DNA from 4 places in the Colwellia sp. MB02u-14 genome. Region 1 is predicted to be linked to each of the others. Evidence: predicted binding sites of a transcription regulator. Region 1 holds the regulator's gene; each other region holds the start of a gene.
What was found. The regulator sigma-54, encoded in region 1, starts transcription at its own class of promoters, with help from an activator protein. The targets are predictions, from matches to a motif close to GTTGGCACGNNNNTNGNNT.
Positions count from the first base shown of each region.

Region 1 (5,000 bases):
ATTATCAGGCGCCTTGCTTTCATCAGCTTTCGCTGAAAAATTTGATATATCACAAAAAATTGAAATTGATGCATCAAGACAAGCAGCAGATCTTAAAAATAAAATTTTCAGCTATATCGACAACGTAGTTATCACCCAAGGTTCATTAATTATTCGTGCCGACTTGGTTCAAGTGCTAACGCAATCAGGTAGCGAAGAAAAAACCTATATTGCGAAAGGGAAACCAGCAACATTTGAACAAACGTTAACCGATGGTACTCTGCTTAATTTGCAAGCAGATGAAATACGATACGAGCCTGGAAACAATTTAGTGATCATTTCAGGAAATGCATTATTACAACAAGAAGACAGTGAAGTCAGTGGTAGTAAAATCACTTACAATATTGATACTCAGTATGTAAATGCTGAGAGTAAAACTAATGAACGAACGAAGACAATTTTTCAGCCTAAAGAAAAAGTACAAGCGAAAAAAAATGACACTAATACTCTGGAAAAAGGTAACTTATGAGTACGAGCACGCTAATGGCGAAAGGTCTTGCTAAGGCTTATAAAGGCAGAAAAGTTGTTAAGAATGTCAGTATGCAAGTCTCAGCAGGACAAATAGTGGGTTTACTCGGCCCTAATGGCGCAGGAAAAACCACCTCTTTCTATATGATTGTTGGTTTGGTTGAAAGTGATAGTGGCGATATTATTCTCAATGATGAAAACCTCACGTTAGCACCTATGCATGAACGCGCAAGAAAAGGGATAGGGTACTTGCCACAAGAAGCCTCTATCTTTCGAAAACTGAGTGTTTACGATAATATTATGGCCATTTTGCAAACACGAAAAGAATTATCTAATGCAGAACGTGAAGAAAAGCTAGAACATTTAGTTGAAGAATTTAACATAGGTCATATTAAAGATAATTTAGGCATGAGCTTATCAGGTGGTGAACGTCGCCGAGTAGAGATTGCTCGAGCTTTAGCCGCAGAGCCCAAATTTATTTTATTAGATGAACCTTTTGCGGGTGTTGACCCAATTTCAGTAGGTGATATCAAAAAAATTATTCTACACTTAAAAGAACGTGGTATTGGTGTTTTGATCACCGACCATAATGTAAGAGAAACCCTTGATGTGTGTGAACATGCTTATATTGTTAGTCATGGTGAACTTATTGCAGAAGGTAATGCAGATCAAATTCTTGCAAATCAACATGTAAGAGATGTATACCTTGGTGAACAATTCACGCTATAGTAGCTAATAAGTTAATAATATTTTCGTATATCGACAATATTCAATTAAAAATAATAGGAAGTTAATGACCTAAATGCGCCCTACTCTACAACTCCGCATAGGACAACAATTAACCATGACGCCTCAATTGCAGCAAGCAATCAAATTGCTGCAATTGTCAACGTTAGAGCTTCAGCAAGAAATTCAAGAGGCCTTAGAAAATAATCCATTACTAGAAATGGATGAATCGTCAAACAATGCTGAAGATAAAAGTACTGACAATCTTGAAGAAGCTCACACAGCTGGTGCAGGTGATATTAAAGAGAAAGCCGTTTCTGATGGCAGCGAAGACTCTACACCCACCATCGATGAGATCACCACCACTGAAGCAATGGATAAAAATGATATCCCTGAAGAATTAAACATGGATACGACCTGGGATGACAACTACACCGCAGGTGCAGCGAGTTCTAATTCGGGACCCGCTTCAGAAGATTATACTTACCAAGGCGAAACTCAAGATTCTATTCAAGACCACTTACGCTGGCAAATGGAATTAAGCCCTTTCACCGAAACCGACCGTGCTATAGCTACCGCAATCATAGATGCCGTTGACGATGCTGGCTATTTGACCGTTTCCAGTGAAGACATTCTAGACAGTGTTGCCATTGAAGGTGTTGAACTTGATGAAATAGAGGTGGTACTAAAACGTATTAACCTCTTTGACCCTGTTGGCGTTGCTGCACGTTCTATTTCAGAATGTTTAATTATTCAACTTAACCAATTTGACCCCGCAACGCCGTGGTTAGCAGAAAGTAAGTTGGTGTTACGTGACCATATTAATCTGCTGGGTAGCCGAGATTATCGTACGTTAATGCGTAAAACTCGACTAAAAGAAGAGCAACTTCGCGAAGTCGTCCGCCTGATTCAATCACTTGATCCTAGACCTGGCGACAGTGTTATCAAAAGTGATGATCAATACGTTATTCCTGATGTTTCTGTTGAAAAGAAAAATGGGCGTTGGGTTGTTGAACTAAATCCTGATACAGCACCAAAGCTGTCTGTCAATCAGCAATATGCTTCGATGTCTCGTTCGATGAAGTCAACGGCAGACACACAGTTTATTCGCTCAAATTTACAAGAAGCTAAATGGTTTATTAAAAGTTTAGAAAGTCGTAACGATACCTTATTGAAAGTGTCAAACTGTATTGTTCAACGACAAATTGGTTTTTTCGAACATGGTAATGAAGCCATGCGTCCTATGGTTCTAAATGATATTGCCGAAGCTGTCGATATGCATGAATCAACCATTTCTCGGGTAACAACACAAAAGTATATGCATACGCCACGAGGAATTTTTGAACTGAAATTTTTCTTTTCAAGTCATGTAGGGACAGAAAGTGGTGGCGAATGTTCATCAACCGCTATTCGTGCATTAATCAAAAAATTTGTCGCGGCTGAAATACCCGCAAAGCCATTAAGTGATAGTAAAATGGCTGACTTATTAGCCACTCAAGGAATAAATGTTGCTCGGCGTACTATTGCAAAATATCGCGAGTCACTTTCTATTCCCCCTTCTAACCAACGAAAAAGTTTACTTTAACGAAAAGATGAGGAATTAAGCTTATGCAAATTAATCTTTCTGGTCACCATGTTGAAATTACCGAAGCTTTACGAGAAAATGTCAATATAAAAATGGCAAAGTTGACCCGACATTTTGACCATATCAATAATGTTCATGTTGTTCTCACCGTTGAGAAATCAAACCAAATTGCAGAAGCGACGATTCATCTTAGTGGCACTGATTTACATGCTAAAGCTGAAAATCCAGATATGTACGCCTCTATTGACAGTCTTGTTGATAAACTTGATCGGCAAATATTAAAGTACAAAGGCAAAACGAATCAGCATTAATGCTGTTTTTTATCTTTTCTCTAATCAAAGAATGTAAGTAGTGTAATGAAGTTGCAAGATATCCTAACCCTTGACTGCACACTCTGTGCCGTTAAGGGGACTAGCAAAAAAAAACTCCTTGAAATAATTAGCGCCACTGCGGCAAAAAAAATTGAGAACCTTGATACACATCAGCTATTTGAAAGTTTAATGGCGCGTGAAAAAGTGGGTTCTACCGGCATCGGTAACGGTATAGCTATCCCTCATGGGCGTTTGTCAAATACCTCACAAGTCATTGCCGTTTTACTGACCAGTGAACAAGCGGTGGAATTTGACTCTATAGATAATCGCGGGGTAGATATTATTATTGCGCTGTTTGTGCCCGAAGAGAACTGCCAACAACATTTAGAAACGCTACAAAGTATTGCACAAGTATTTAGTACCAAACAAATCGCAAAACAAGTAAGAAAGTGTCAAAATTCGCAAGAGCTTTTTAATTTAATAAAGCAAGCTGCACGTTAATAAATACAATAAAAAGTCAGGAAAATTCAAATGAAACTCATGATAGTCAGTGGTCGTTCAGGGTCAGGTAAAAGTGTTGCATTGCGTGTGCTCGAAGATTTAGGCTACTACTGCGTAGATAATATTCCTGTTAACTTGTTGCCTGCGTTAGCCCATACCGTCATCAATGACTATGATAAAGTAGCCGTTAGTTTAGATGTCCGTAATTTGCCCAATGACCCTAATGATGTCTCAGAAATATTAGATTATCTACCTAAAACAGTAAAGCTCGATATACTTTATTTAGACGCCGATGATTCTGATCTTATTCGCCGTTTTAGTGAAACGCGTCGTTTACATCCGTTAATAAAACAAAATATTCCACTCGACCAAGCGATTTCTTTAGAGAAAAAACTGCTTGAACCTATTTCTACACGTGCGGGATTGTATATAAATACCAGCCAGTTATCACCTCATCAATTATCTGACTTAGTGCGCGAGCGAATTTTGGGTAAAACGTCTGCCTCAATGGTTGTGGTATTTGAATCTTTTGGCTTTAAGCATGGTGTACCTCAAGATGCAGACTATGTATTTGATGCCCGCTTTCTTCCTAACCCTTTTTGGGAAAAAGACTTAAAAGGTTTTACTGGCTTAGACCAACCTGTTCAAGACTTCCTTGCGAGCCAGCCGATAGTCACTAAATTTATCTGGCAAATTAACAGTTTTATGATGACGTGGTTGCCCCACTTAGAAAGGAATAACCGTAGCTATATTACTATCGCTATTGGTTGTACTGGCGGAAAACACCGTTCGGTTTATATTGCAGAAATATTAGCGAACAATCTACGTAAAGAGCGTGAAGATGTTCAATCTCATCATCGCGATATTAAAATACAAAGTACCTAAGAATAGTTATCGCATGCCAAAATTTAATAAATTATTAACCATTAGCAATAAGTTGGGTTTACATGCGCGTGCTGCCACTAAACTCGCCCAGTTAAGTCAAAAGCTTAATGCTAATGTAACGGTTTGCTTAGACGGTAAAGAAGCTGATGCCAATAGTATTATGGGCTTAATGTTACTGGCGGGGGGGTATGGAAAAACTGTTGAAATAATCACCCAAGGAGAAGATGCCCAGCAAGCCCTCTTTGATGTTTGTCAGTTATTTTCTGATAAGTTTGATGAAGATGAATAATAAAAATACTGAATAAAAAATAAAGTTAAGTTATCATTCATTACAACATCTTAGCCAACACATCCTAACTAAGATGAAAAATATAATTTTCGTATTACTGCGGCACAGGAAAATTTTATGCCGGAAATTTCAGAGCAACAACAAAACCACCAACGCCTGCAACAAGTCAATAAAGCACTTGGTAGCGGCATGTTTG
Region 1 is NZ_JACGUX010000079.1:441,590-446,589, forward strand. Features, by position in the region: gene lptA (lipopolysaccharide transport periplasmic protein LptA) at 1-508, shown strand, start outside; gene lptB (LPS export ABC transporter ATP-binding protein) at 505-1,236, shown strand; gene H4J52_RS12355 (RNA polymerase factor sigma-54) at 1,310-2,818, shown strand; gene hpf (ribosome hibernation promoting factor) at 2,842-3,129, shown strand; gene ptsN (PTS IIA-like nitrogen regulatory protein PtsN) at 3,175-3,630, shown strand; gene rapZ (RNase adapter RapZ) at 3,661-4,515, shown strand; gene H4J52_RS12375 (HPr family phosphocarrier protein) at 4,529-4,804, shown strand; gene mgtE (magnesium transporter) at 4,922-5,000, shown strand, end outside.

Region 2 (5,000 bases), 350 kb from region 1:
TTATTTTTGGAGGACATTGGCTAGTACAAAAATTAATGGATTTCACTATCCGGCTGATTTCAAGTATTCCCAGTGTGGTGAACTAGTGGAGTTCACTGAGTCAGTTGTTATGCAATATATCGCTGACTTTATTTTACCTTTTTCGCGTATTTCTGCGCTTATAATGTCAATGATAGGCTTTGGTTCCAAAGTCATACCTGGAAAAGTTAAAGTGTTTTTGTGTATGACATTAACGATTGCTATTATGCCAGCCATTCCACCAACACAAGTCGATAGTCTTCTTTCTTTTCAAACCACTTTGCTTATTTTTGAACAAATGGTTATTGGTATTGCACTCGGTCTTGTAACGGTAATGGTCCTTAATACTTTTACGCTTGCCGGACAAATTATTGCGATGCAAACGGGCTTAGGTTTTGCTTCTCTCGTTGATCCTGTGAGTGGTATGAATGTCCCTGCGGTTGGCCAATTTTTCCTAATTTTATCAACCCTTATGTTTTGGGCAATGGATGGGCACTTAGCTTATTTACACTTTATTGTGGCGAGTTTCGACACGTTGCCAATAGGGGAATATAAATTTACTCCCGATAAGTTTAAAGAAGTGGTTGAATGGGGCGAGTGGATGTTTGCTACAGCGTTATCATTAGCGTTAGCCCCTTTAACCGCAATGTTATTAATTAATTTTTCCTTTGGCGTAATGACACGTGCTGCGCCACAATTAAATATTTTTGCAATAGGTTTTCCTGTCACTATGTGTGCAGGATTACTTATTATGTGGTTAACGATGGGCAACTTTTTTACGCATTATGAATTGCAATGGAAACGTGCACTTGATTTTAGTTGTTACCTCATTGATTGTAAGGCGAACTAATGGCTGATGCAGGTAGCGGTGAAAAAACAGAAGAACCTACAGAAAAAAAACTTGCTGACGCCAGAAAAAAAGGTCAAATAGCGCGTTCTAAAGATTTAGGGACTATGTTTGTCTTGGTTGGCAGTGCTGTTGCTATCATGCTTGTTGGTGGAATGTTAACGGAAAGCTTAGCAGGCATCATGAAGCGTTCATTTAGTTTGAGTCGCGCTGAAGTGATGGACTTTCATGCGTTGTATAATGTGCTTAGAGGCTCAGTAGGAAGTTTAGTTGCCCCGATGTTATGGATATTTTCGATCATTGTCGTTGCCGCTTTTATTGGTAATACCATGCTAGGGGGCATGAGTTTTTCTACCGAAGCTATGGCGCCAAAAGCCAGTAAAATGTCGCCATTAGCAGGCCTTAAACGTATGTTTGGTATTAAAGCGCTCGTTGAATTAGTTAAATCACTGATGAAATTCTTTGTCGTTTTTATTGTTGCTTATTTATTATTGAGTAGCTTATTCGAAGAAATACTTGGCCTGAGTTTAGAACTTATACCGTTGAGCTTAGAGCATTCGGTAACTTTATTGCAGTGGATGTTTCTAGCACTTGCTTTATCGGTTGGTATTATTGCCGCTATTGATGCGCCTTACCAAACCTGGGACCACACCCGTCAATTAAAAATGACTAAGCAAGAAATTAAAGATGAAATGAAAAATTCAGAAGGTAGCCCTGAGATAAAAGGGCGTATTCGTCGCACTCAGTATGAAATGTCGCAGCGAAGAATGATGCAAGAAGTCCCAGATTCTGATGTCGTTATCACGAACCCTACGCATTATGCTGTTGCCTTGAAATATGATGTCGCTCAAGGTGGAGCACCGATGTTGGTGGCAAAAGGTATCGACGAAATGGCGATGCACATTCGCACCATAGCGAAAGAGAATAATGTTGAAATTATTGTGTCTCCGGCATTAGCCCGTTCTTTATATTATTGTGCGGATGCTAATCAAGACATTCCAGAAGAACTTTTTGCTGCGGTCGCCCAAGTATTAGCTTTTATATTTCAACTTAACGAACACAAAAAAGGTAAGGCTAAAAAACCAACACCTATTGCAAAGAATCTCCCTATTCCCGATGATTTTAAATATTAATTAACTTAATTATTAATGGTTTAAAAATCTTTTGATGGTTTATTATCCAATCCAACCACTTTTAATCGATTGTTGGTCTGCTTATTGCTATTTCATAGTATGCGTCAAAAATATATCATAAGAGTAATATGCAGTTAATTACTTCATTTAACAAATTTAAAAAAAATAAAATAAACTTATTTTCTGGTTTAGGTACGCCACTATTAATTATGGCGGCACTGGGTATGGTTATTTTGCCCATGCCTTCATTTTTACTCGATATACTCTTTTCTTTTAATATTGCCTTATCTTTGGTGGTATTACTGATCACTGTTTATACCTTAAAACCCCTTGAGTTTGGCTCCTTTCCTGCGGTGTTACTGATAGCGACCATTTTACGGTTAGCACTAAATGTCGCCAGTACTCGAATTGTATTGCTCGAAGGACATAAAGGCCCTGATGCGGCAGGTAAAGTTATTGAAGCCTTTGGCTCAGTAGTTATTGGTGGAAACTATGCCGTAGGTTTAGTCGTTTTTGTTATCCTGATTATTATTAACTTTGTTGTTGTAACCAAAGGTGCTGGGCGAATTGCTGAAGTCACAGCTCGTTTTACGCTTGACGCTATGCCAGGAAAGCAAATGGCAATAGATGCTGATTTAAATGCGGGTTTTATTACTGCGGACCAAGCAAGAGATCGTCGCATTGAAGTGACCAGTGAAGCAGACTTTTATGGTTCAATGGATGGTGCAAGTAAGTTTGTAAAAGGTGATGCGGTTGCAGGAATATTAATATTATTGATTAATATTATTGGCGGACTGGTCATCGGTATGGTCCAACATGACTTAAGTTTTGACAGTGCCGTTGAAATATATACGCTGTTAACGATAGGTGATGGTCTGGTTGCTCAGATACCAGGTTTACTTTTATCCGTAGGTACGGCTATTGTTGTTACACGACAAAATACCTCACAAGACATGGGCGAGCAGGTCAGTAGTCAATTAGGTCAAGAACGTTCGTTGTATATTGCTGCTGCGGTTATGTTTGTTATGGGGATTATTCCTGGCATGCCTCATTTTTCCTTTTTATTATTTGCTTTCATGGTGGGAGGAACAGCCTTCTTTAGTGGAAAATATAAAGTAGCAAAAGAAAAAGAGTTAGCTGATAAATCAGAGGCTGCAGAGGTTGAAACTCAACAACAAGAAGCCGAAGTTAAAGATTTAGGTTGGGATGACGTCAACCACGTTGACATTATCGGTTTGGAAATCGGTTATCGCTTGATACCACTGGTAGATAAATCTCAAGGTGGAGAGTTACTTAATCGCATAAAAGGGGTACGTAAGAAGCTTTCTCAAGAGTTTGGCTTTTTGGTTCCAGCTGTACATATTCGTGATAATCTCGATTTAGACCCTAATGTTTATCAAATATCATTGATGGGTGTCACTATTGGTGAAGCTGAAATTCGTCATGATCATGAGTTAGCGATTAATCCAGGACAAGTTTTTGGAAAATTAGATGGCGTGGCTACTATCGATCCAGCCTTTGGATTAGAGGCTGTATGGATTAAAAATGCACAGCGAGAACATGCGCAATCATTGGGTTACACTGTGGTTGATGCTTCCACCGTTCTTGCGACCCATTTAAGTCAAATCCTCACAAACAATGCTTCACAGCTACTTGGCCATGAAGAAGTACAAAACCTGCTTGATATGCTTGGTAAAAGTTATCCTAAATTAATTGAAGGGTTTATCCCTGATGTTTTAACACTTGGCACACTGGTAAAAGTCTTGCAAAACTTGATGAATGAAGGTGTAGCGGTTCGCGACATGCGCAGCATTATTCAGACGCTTGTTGAATATGGGCCTAAGTCTCAAGACCCAGAAATACTGACTGCTGCGGTACGTATAACCTTGCGTAAATTCATTGTACAAGAGTTGGTAGGTCCGGTTACTGAAGTACCTGTCATAACATTGTCGCCAGAATTGGAACAGATGTTGCATCAGTCTATGCAGATGGCTGGAGACGATGGCGCAGGCATTGAACCAGGTTTAGCAGAACGGTTACAAAAATCTTTAACTGAAGGGGCTCAACAACAAGAAATGGCGGGAGATACGCCAATATTGTTAACCTCAGGGATTTTACGAGCAGTACTTGCTAAATTTGTTAAATATACTATCCCTAGCTTACGCGTAATTTCTTACCAAGAAATTCCTGACGATAAGCAGATAAAGATAGTCAGCGCTATTGGTCAATAATTACGATATCGGTAATGAACAGCAGAGAATATTGGCCGTTAAATGAATATGTCATTAACAGCGATTGCAGTTGATAAGGGGTTAGTTTTGAAAATTAAACGTTTTGTAGCAAAAGATATGAGAAGTGCTCTAACACAAATCAAAGAAGAGCTAGGCGCTGACGCTGTGATCATGTCAAATAAACGTGTACCTGAAGGTGTTGAATTAATGGCTGCGGTTGATAACAACGTTGAAATTAATGTGACCAAGCCAACCGCTCCAGCGATACATACCTCTGAAAATAGATCTAAGGCTAAAGCAAGTAATAGCTCAGCCCGTGCAATTGACAATGATGTTGTTAACCTTAGTCAAAATAATCCAATGACGAATGCTTCTGTTCAAAATAATAGAGGTGGTGAAGAAGGTGTAATTCCCTCCGATAGCTTAGCGGCATTACTCAATCGTCAAGTGCAACGAGCTCCAGCACTTAATGGCCAGGGTATTAATCAAGTTCAGCATGATAAAATCTCACAAGCAGCGGCAAAGTTAACTCAAAATAATACAAGCAACTCTGGGCAATCAACAACGCCAGTTCCATCAAGCAATATAGAGCAACAATTTAAAAGTTTTACTGATCGCTTAGAACAAAGTAGTCAAGAGCCAGGTAACGAGCAAACAGCAAGACAATATCAGCAACCTGCTATTGAGGAGCTGTCTAGCGCTTCAGAAATGAATTTGCCGCCTGCACAAAATGTAAATAACGAAGACTTAGAAAAAATGAAACATGAAATG
Region 2 is NZ_JACGUX010000079.1:88,087-93,086, reverse strand. Features, by position in the region: gene fliQ (flagellar biosynthesis protein FliQ) at 1-86, shown strand, start outside; gene fliR (flagellar biosynthetic protein FliR) at 86-868, shown strand; gene flhB (flagellar biosynthesis protein FlhB) at 868-1,998, shown strand; gene flhA (flagellar biosynthesis protein FlhA) at 2,127-4,229, shown strand; gene flhF (flagellar biosynthesis protein FlhF) at 4,317-5,000, shown strand, end outside.
Region 2: flhA (flagellar biosynthesis protein FlhA) is a predicted target of sigma-54. The motif match lies at 2,070-2,088, and genes of this name have one in related genera.

Region 3 (5,000 bases), 290 kb from region 1:
CTGGACTTGATGTTAGCTTGCCTGCAGTGGATGAATTACTTAATAATAGCGATTTATTAACGGTTAAGCAGGGTAAAGTTTTAGAACAAAGCTATCAAACAGAAAAGAAAAAGCTGCAAGGTATTTATGAGACGCTCCCTAATAAAGACACGTTAGCTGACTACAAAAAACAAGTTGAAGCACTCACAAATATAAAGATTAACAGCTTAGCCGATCTTGAAAAGCTTAATAAAGACTTTACAGCGCTGAAGGCACAGTTTGATGCTGACCAAGCGATTGTTAAACAAGCTAAAGAACAAGTCAGCACTTCTAAAGCGTTATTGACCAAGCAAACACAGGCATTGAAAGAGGCACCTTCAGCTGATTGGAAAATCATTGAAAGTAAGTATCAACTTGATAGTGTAGAAGGTGCTGATTTTGCACATATGCTGTTTGGTGAGCAAGCACGTGAATATTTTGGCTATGCCGATGCGGTTTATCAAAAAATAGCCCCATTAATTAAATCTTCTAAAGTGGATAAGCAAGCTGAAAAAACAACAAGTGAAGGGCGCTATATACATTTTAACGATGACACACCTTTACCTGATGTGCTGATTGAACAGGCAAAGTTTTCTTTGATTTTACCGCAAGGTGAATTTGCCATCAGCGGCAAAGAATTGACACATCAACACTGGGTTCGTGGCAACAACAGCGTAGTTAACGTTGAGAGCGACAACGTACAGGGATCTGGGAAATTAGCATTAGCACTCGATTTTTCATTAGACAAGCAGCGTATTTTAAGTGGTAATGGTATATGGAAACTCTCAGATGTTGATTTGAATGCGGTTTCACTCCAGGAATCAAGCGCTTTTACTTTGCAACTTGATAGTGGCTTGTTGTCAGGAAAGGGGACTTTTTCATTACTTGATGATCAACTTGATAGTGAAAATAGCCTAAGCCTTGATAATACTCAATATAGTGGTGCGGGTACATCTCATTTAAGTACGCTCTTTATTGACACAGTTCAGTCTTTAAAGACATTATCGTTAACGATTACAGCAAAAGGTAAAATGACGGCTCCTAAGCTGTCTATTTCATCGCCACTTGATAAACAGTTAAAAAATTCAATGGTGAAGCAGGTATCAAATAAACTGACGAGTTTTAAAACGGATGTTAAAGCAGGTTTGAATACTAAACTCAGTAAAGCGTTAGGAATGAGTAATGATGAAGCGCAGTCTTTAGTCGATGTTGAAGCACTGATTAGTCAGACTGATCAAGCTTTAGATAACCTGATTAATTCAGATGTTGTAAAAGCGAAAAAGAAAGAATTTGAAGACAAGCAAAAGAAAAAGCTCGAAGATAAAGTAAAGAAAAAACTAGGTAAGTTATTTGGTTAGACATTTAGTTCGCCCCTTTAAAAAGGGTCACGCGATATATGACTCGGTGTTATTGACTTGTTTTCCGTTCAAATGAACGGGACAGTAAATGAGAAAAATAGTTATAATAATGCACCTATAAAAAAGCCTCAGCTTATTGTTAAGTTGAGGCTTTTTATATTCAGAATGAATACGATGATGCAAGAGCTAGGGGGAATGGGCGATGGTATTAACGTTTACTTTATTAACCATTGTACATTAAGCTTTTATACCTAAACTGCTGAGACCACCACTTTTTTTGCCCTTACTATTGTAAGTCATTGATGAACGGTTGTGATTCTCAAGTAGGGAGTTCTTCATACGTTCAGCGGCAAGCGATGAGTGTTGTATTATCTGACCATTGATATGGTTTTTGTCTTTGCAACGGAGAAGAATAGCTTCAATTTCAGTAATTTCTTTATGATGAATACCTGATGCTATTTCATTTTTAACAAGTATGTTTTGAGCATTTTGCTCATCAAGCTTTTGTATGGCTTCAAGCAAAACTCTTTTCTGCTCAGTGACAAAAACTAAAGCTTCGGGGTCTTGTTGTTTTAATATTTCTTTTTCAACGCTGAGCAGATCTTCAAGCTGCTGTAGGTTAAGTAATTGTTGGGCAATTAATTGCTCTGCTGCTAACGCTGCCATCACTTATAAACTCCTGTGATTAGGTTAACAGCTTACTATTAACCTAGTTTAAATTCGAAATTTGCTATGCTGGCGGCAAGCTTTTCAGGATTAACTTTGTACTCACCATTGGCAATCGCTTTTTTCAGTTGATCAATTTTTTTCTGGTCTAATGCCGGTGCATCATTCGATTTCTTTTGTAATTCATTCAGTTGCTGAGCTTGTGGCGTTAAAGACACTGAATCTTTACCTGCAGATTTTCCTTGTTCACTGCTGGCTGCATTTTGTGTGGCTTGCTGTTTTACTTGTACTTGTTGATCAAGTTTTTGCTTTACCTGATTATTGTTTGACAAGTTATTGATATTTATAGCCATAATACTATCCTAATATAACGGGTTGATCTTCACTATCTTGTTATCGGCAAATAAGCTAATAACTTAACCATTATTATAAATTAATTACAACTTTGTTGATAGCGGACACCCGCCCTGTTACCGTTCGGCCACTGCTGTCGTTTTCAACCTGTATTTGTTCACCAAGCGCACCGTCTGTAAGAGCTATACCTGAAGTTTTTATCATTAACGTTCCTGATTTTGCAATAAGCGTGACATGGCTTCCTTTGCAAACAAAACAAATATTCTTTCTGGTTAGGATAGCACCTGCGGATATTTTTCTTTTGGCTCTCGTACCAATAACAATTTTGGTATCATCGAGGATCTCACCGCGGATCCTAAGTGTGTCACGATATTCAATGATTACATTTGATGCATCAACTCTACTTCCTTTGTTAATGATACTTTTTGCGACGACTATTGGAACAACTACTTGGATCCTTGCTGGAATAAAAAGATACCACGGTGTTGGATCATTGCAATTTATTTTGACATTTACGTTTCTACCATTATGATTTTCAGGTATATTTGCTTTTAGAGCAGATAAACAAGGTTTAATGGTAATTCTGGGATCTAGCGTAGAGACTGATACCGTCATTTTTCCTTGAGTCGGTAATGCAATATTATTTTTAATAAATTTTATGACAAAATTTTGAAGCTGTGCCCGGTTAATTGTTTGGCCAAAAGTTAAATTAGGCAAAAATGCTAATAATAGTGAAATAATGATAGAAATCTTTAATATGCTCATAAATTTGTCAACTATTTGCTAGGGAAATTAAAATACTCGTCTATGCTTAATTAATGTGTAAACTTAACAACAAGTAAAAAAGATGAATACGCACCAAACGTCAAAAAATTGAACGTCGACTATGTATATATAAGCACAATCAAGAAGTGTGCCTTTTTGTGAATTAAGTAAAATGAGGTTTGTATGGCAGGAATTTTAGACTCAGTAAATCAACGTACTCAGTTGGTTGGGCAGAATAGGCTTGAATTATTACTTTTTCGTTTAATAGGGTCACAACGCTTTGGCATTAATGTTTTCAAAGTACGCGAAGTCATGCCTTGTCCGCGTTTAACCTTACTTCCTGGGCAAGATTCTTTCATTAAAGGTGTTGCACATATTCGTGGGCAAACCATTTCAGTGATTGATTTAAGTAAATCTACAGGTGGACCAGAAATAATTCCTGATGAAAACTCTTTTGTTATTATTGCTGAGTATAATCGTAGCGTACAAGGGTTTTTAGTTGGAGGCGTTGAGAGAATAGTCACGTTGAGCTGGAAAGATATTATGCCACCTCCAGAAGGTACTGGTAAGTCTAGTTATTTAACAGCGGTTACTGAAATAGATAAAAAAATGGTTTCTATTTTAGATGTAGAAAAAATTCTAAATGAAATTAGCCCCATTTCAACTGAATTAAGTGAAGATGTTGCTGATGCAACTGTTGGCGAAAGTCTCGGCGAACGTGTCATTATGATCGCTGATGATTCAACCGTTGCACGAAATCAAGTAAAACGTGCTCTAGAGCCTTTGGGCTTAAATATGCTATTAGCTAAAAATGGCCAAGATGCTTTGGACCAATTACTCGTTTTAGATGCTGAATGTAAGGTATCAATCACTGAAAAAGTGGCTCTGCTGATATCAGATATTGAAATGCCTGAAATGGATGGTTATACCTTAACTGCAGAAATTAAAAATAATGACCGGCTTAAAGCTATGCCTGTTATCTTACACACCTCATTAAGTGGTGTCTTCAACAATGCCATGGTTGCAAAAGTAGGTGCAGAAGACTTTATTCCAAAATTTCATCCTGATGAATTAGCCACAGCAGTAAAGAAATGGTTAAAGAAAGATGAAATAGCGAAAGATGTCAATTAACCCGTAATTTTCTTTAGCGTATTTTATACCCAATAAACTAGCACAATAATAATTTAAGGTGGAATATCGTAGTGTCAGACCGACAGCTTGATGATAGCAGCTATCATCAGTTTAGAGTTTTTCTCGAGAAACAATGTGGCATCGTGTTAGGTGAAAATAAACAATACCTAGTAAAAAGCCGTTTGGCGCCTTTAATGGCTAAATTTGATGTTGCCACATTGGGTGACTTAGTCACTCGTACTCTCAGCCCTGTGGAAAGACAGTTGCGTGCGGCAGTCATAGATGCGATGACAACAAATGAAACTTTGTGGTTTCGTGATGAGTACCCCTTTGAACTGTTGAAAAAGCGCTTACTCCCAGAATTTAAAAATCAAAGAACGCCCTTAAAAATATGGTCTGCTGCAAGTTCTTCGGGGCAAGAACCTTACTCTATTGCGATGGCGGTACAAGAATTTAAACAAAGTAATCCTGGCGCGTTTTCTGGTGGTGTTCAAATTATTGGCACTGATATCTCAAATACGATGCTAGAGCATTGTAAATATGGTCATTATGACAGTTTAGCTTTGTCACGTGGTTTATCTGCCGAACGCAAAAGAATTTTTTTTGAAGATGGCGATAAAGGCATGTCAAAAGTTAAAGATTCAATTAAAAAAATGGTGAGTTTTAGACAACTTAACCTATTAAATAGTTATAGTTTAATGGGTAAGT
Region 3 is NZ_JACGUX010000079.1:147,345-152,344, reverse strand. Features, by position in the region: gene H4J52_RS11025 (TIGR03545 family protein) at 1-1,376, shown strand, start outside; gene flgN (flagellar export chaperone FlgN) at 1,614-2,042, opposite strand; gene flgM (flagellar biosynthesis anti-sigma factor FlgM) at 2,081-2,395, opposite strand; gene flgA (flagellar basal body P-ring formation chaperone FlgA) at 2,469-3,161, opposite strand; gene H4J52_RS11005 (chemotaxis protein) at 3,345-4,292, shown strand; gene H4J52_RS11000 (protein-glutamate O-methyltransferase CheR) at 4,364-5,000, shown strand, end outside.
Region 3: flgA (flagellar basal body P-ring formation chaperone FlgA) is a predicted target of sigma-54. The motif match lies at 3,299-3,317, and genes of this name have one in related genera.

Region 4 (5,000 bases), 300 kb from region 1:
GCAGTGTTGATCAAACTTATCGAGCACGGCACCCTGTTTTTGCCGCAGAGATGCAAAAAGCTGCCGCTGGACAAGATAGCTCAGGAGTGGGTGTTAAAGTTTTAGGTATCGTGGAAAGCAATAAACCTTTAACCGTTGAACATAATCCAGGGCACCCAATGGCAGATAAAGATGGTTATATCTATAAACCAAACGTGAATGTGATTGAAGAAATGACCAATATGATTTCGGCATCGCGTTCGTATCAAACAAATGTTCAGTTGGCTGAATCAGCAAAAAACATGCTGAATAAAACCTTGCAGCTTGGCAAGTAACAATTAAAGGTGGAATGAAAAATGGAAACAGTTAGTGGAAGTAAACCTTTAGATGGCATGCGCTGGCAAAAGGAAGAAATAACAAAGTCTGACAACAACAAGGGCATGTTAACGCAAGAAGATTTTTTCGCATTGTTAACAAAAGAGCTCTCGCATCAAGACCCGACTAAGCCTGTTGAAAATAATGAGATGATTTCTCAAATGACTGCATTTTCAACCACTGACGGCGTGGCAACATTAAATGACCAATTTACGTCATTTGCCGCATCAATGTCATCTAGTCAAGCATTGCAAGCTTCTTCATTAGTAGGGCGTAGCGTATTAGTTGATGATAATGTTTTTGGTATGGCTGAAGGTGACAGTGTTAAAGGAAAAATGGTCACTGATAAGCCGGCTAGCAATGTTAATATTTATGTTGAAAATAAAGCAGGTGAACTTATTCAAACCGTTCCTGTTGGCAGTGTTGCCGCAGGAGACTTTACCTTTAGTTGGGACGGTAAAATGGCCAACGGAGAGCCGGCTAAAGAAGGTGCCTATCGTTTTAGAATCGCAGGTTTAGTTGATGGGCAAGCATCAGAGTTGCAAGCGATGACTTACCGTAAAGTCGATAGTGTGACGTTGGCAGGAGCAGGTGGAAATATTTTATTAAATCTTAATGGTGGCAGTTCCATGGCACTAGCAGATGTGGTGGAAGTATCAGAAGGATAAATTGAGCAATTCAATTTACGCCACTGTTATTTCAAGAAAGAGTGAATACTCGAAATAATTAAGATAAACAGTTTTTATATGAGGTGCAATTATGTCATTTAATATAGCGTTGAGCGGATTAAACGCTGCTCAAAAAGATTTGGATGTTACATCAAATAACATCGCCAATGTAAATACCACGGGTTTTAAAGAGTCACGTGCTGAATTTGTTGATGTGTATGCATCGTCTCTGCTTGCTTCGGGTAAAACTAAGGTTGGTGACGGTGTTTTGACGGCAGATGTTGCTCAGCAATTTTCCCAAGGGAGCATTCAATTTACTAACAATGCTTTAGATTTAGCAATTACTGGTAATGGTTTTTATGCAACAGTGCCTGAGATTGACAGTTTAGAAACTTCTTACACACGTGCGGGGCAATTTAAACTTAACGACAGTAATTTTGTTGTTAACTCCGGGGGTGGGTACTTATTGGGTTTTCCTGTTAATGCAGATGGTTCTTCTTCATCGGTGAGTTTAAGTACTGCTGAACCTATTTTAATTCCAACCTCTTCCGGTGCTCCAACACCGAGTAGCAAAGTAGATATTCGTATGAACCTACCTGCAGGAGATTCCTATATTACAGGGGCCCCTGGTAATTTTGATCCAAAAGATTCAGGCACTTTTAATCATTCTACTTCAGTGACTACTTTTGATTCACTAGGTGATAGTCATATTATGACTTATTATTTTGTTAAAGATAATCCATCAACCAATCCAAACGAGTGGATGATGTTTGCTGGTGTTGATGGGGTACCCGTTAACATTGTTGACCCTGTCGGTGGCTCAACAAACCCAGTAGGTGGTACTGTCTCTGGTGGGTTATTTCCTGGTGGTGTTGTCGGTGCCCGTTTAGAGTTTTCTAGTTCAGGAGACTTTGTTAATCAAATACCAACGCCAGCCGAAGGCGGTATTGTAACCGAACCACTCGGTGGTATTATTTTATCAAATGGTGCCGAGGCTTCTCAAACTATTGAGGTTGATTTTAACCTAGATGTTTTAGGGCCAAACCCAAATGAACCAACACAGTTTGCTTCAAACTTCGAAGTTACTGCACTAGAGCAAGATGGTTTAGCGGTAGGGCGATTAACGGGCATAGATATTGGCACCGACGGATTAATTCGAGCAACCTATAGCAACGGTACTTCTGCGCCATTATCACGTATTTCGTTAGTCAATTTTGCTAATGAGCAGGGGTTAACACAAATTGGTAACTCTTCTTGGAAGGAGAGTATCAGTTCGGGTGAAGCACTCGCAGGTGAAGCAGGTTCAGGTACTTTTGGTACGATTAATTCTTCGGCATTAGAGCAATCGAATGTTAACTTAACCACAGAATTAATTGACTTGATTTCCGCCCAGCGAAATTTTCAAGCGAACTCTCGTGCACTTGAAGTTGATAACCAACTCAATCAAACCATTTTACAAATACGATAAATAAATATTTAACGTAATTTAATCCTCACATAAACATAAAAATAAAGAGATAAAACATAGCCAGTGTTTTGTCTCTTTTTATCTTCATGAGTGGGACTTCTCAGACTTCCTATCTTTCAATACACTAGTACATCTATGTATATTAAAGGCCTATGGCAGCTATTAGGTGTTGCATTAGTATATTGCCGCATGTCTATGGCAAATAACGACAATAGCGCTTATCTTTTATTTCCTCTTTGTTATATTTCTTCTGGCACTGTTATTGCATTTCTAACGATAAGATACAATTTCAGAGAACTGTTATGGATAAAATGCTTTATATCGCAATGAGCGGTGCAAAACAAAATATGCAATCGCTTGCAATAAATGCTAACAACCTTGCCAATGCTAAGACGACTGGCTTTAAGGCTGACTTAGCACAAGCGCGTTCCATGCAAGCTTTTGGGGAAGGGTTATCTTCTCGCGTGTTTGCCATGACAGAGAAACCAAGCCAAAACTTTGACAGTGGCGCTTTAATGCAAACTTCTCGTGATTTAGATCTCGCCATTCAAGGACCTGGTTGGTTTGCTGTTCAGGCTGAAGATGGCAGCGAAGGTTATACGCGAAATGGCCAGTTTCGCCTTAACGAACAGGGGGCTTTAGAAACCGCTGAAGGTGAGCTCGTTATGGGGAATACTGGACCGATATTCTTACCACTCCCAGTTAACAACATTAATATCAGCAAAGATGGCACTATTATGGTTCAGCCTGAAGGAGCGCCAAGTTCTGTACAAGAAGAAGTTGGTCGAATCAAAATGGTGAATCCAAGAGTACAAGAGTTAGCCAAAGGTAATGATGGGTTGTTTCGCCGTAAAGACGGGCAAGATGAAGAGGCAAACATCAATGTCAAGGTAGAAAGTGGCATGGTTGAATCAAGTAATGTAAACCCTATTGGGGAAATGACCGCGATGATTTCATTGCAGCGTCAGTTTGAAATGCAATTAAAGTTAATGAAAACGGCCGAAGAGATTGATGCCAGTTCTGCATCTTTATTACGCGCTTTTTAATTTCAATAAATAATTTTTTAGGTGATTTATGAACCCAGCATTATGGATAAGTAAAACAGGATTAGATGCGCAAACTAAAGACATTGCGGTAATTTCTAATAATTTAGCGAACGCCAGTACCATTGGCTTTAAAAAAAGTCGTGCGGTATTTGAAGATTTACTCTATCAAACGATTAATCAGCCAGGTGGACGTTCAGCTCAAGATACCGAAATGCCATCAGGCTTGATGCTTGGCGCAGGTACAAAAGTGGTCGCTACACAAAAGATTCATACCCAAGGTGATATGCAAACCACAGATAACGCTTTAGATTTAATGATCCAAGGTGAAGGTTTTTTTGAAGTACAGCTACCTGATGGTACATCATCTTATTCACGAAATGGTCAGTTTACCATGGATGAAGAAGGCAATATGGTAACGCCAGGTGCTGGCTATTTAATACAGCCGCAAATAACGATTCCACCAGATGCTTTAAGTATTATTGTCTCACAAGATGGTGAAGTTTCTGTGACCTTGCAAGGGCAGCCGGATCCTGCTGTCGTGGGTCAAATCAACACAGTTAATTTTGTCAATCCTACGGGCTTACAGCCGATAGGACAAAATTTATATATTCAAACCGCGGTGAGTGGTGCACCACAAGAAGGGGTACCTGGCTTAGAAGGTTTTGGCATGATAGTTCAAGGTGCACTTGAAACATCGAACGTCAATACAACAGAAGAACTCGTTAATTTGATTGAAAGCCAGCGTGTATATGAAATGAACTCAAAAGTTATTTCAGCTGTGGATCAAATGCTTAGTTATATTAATCAGCAGTTATAGCGCTTAAGGAACTTCTTATGAAAACACTCTTAGCATTACTTATTCTGTCTTTATCAATGACGGGCTGTGCCAGTATTGAACAGGCAAAAACATTACCTGATGATCCCGATTTTGCGCCAATTATGCCAGAAATGGAAGAAGCGTCAATTATTCCAACGGGTTCACTCTTTAAGGTTAATTATGTCAATAATATCTATTCTGACTCAAAAGCGCACCGTGTTGGAGACATTATTTCAGTTATTTTGAATGAAAGTACCCAAGCGCAAAAGAGCGCTAAAACAGAGTTGAAAAAAGAAAATGGTGCCAGCTTAGACCCTATTATTGGTTTAGGTGGTGGTGCAGTAAACTTTAAAAATGATGCGATACAATTTGGCTATAATCAAGATTCTAATTTTAAAGGTGATTCAAAATCTAATCAAGGCAATAGCTTAAGTGGTGATATTTCTGTTCATGTTTTGCGAGTTTTACCGAACGGTAATTTGATGATCCGTGGTGAAAAATGGATGAGCTTAAATAACGGTGATGAATTTATTCGTTTAACCGGTGTTATTCGCGCACAAGATATTAGCGCAGGTAATACCATCATCTCTAGTAAAATTGCTAATGCTCGCATCGAATATGCAGGCACAGGCACTTTTGCTGATGTA
Region 4 is NZ_JACGUX010000079.1:141,571-146,570, reverse strand. Features, by position in the region: gene flgC (flagellar basal body rod protein FlgC) at 1-314, shown strand, start outside; gene H4J52_RS10985 (flagellar hook assembly protein FlgD) at 336-1,022, shown strand; gene flgE (flagellar hook protein FlgE) at 1,114-2,490, shown strand; gene flgF (flagellar basal-body rod protein FlgF) at 2,793-3,536, shown strand; gene flgG (flagellar basal-body rod protein FlgG) at 3,565-4,353, shown strand; gene flgH (flagellar basal body L-ring protein FlgH) at 4,371-5,000, shown strand, end outside.
Region 4: flgF (flagellar basal-body rod protein FlgF) is a predicted target of sigma-54. The motif match lies at 2,740-2,758, and genes of this name have one in related genera.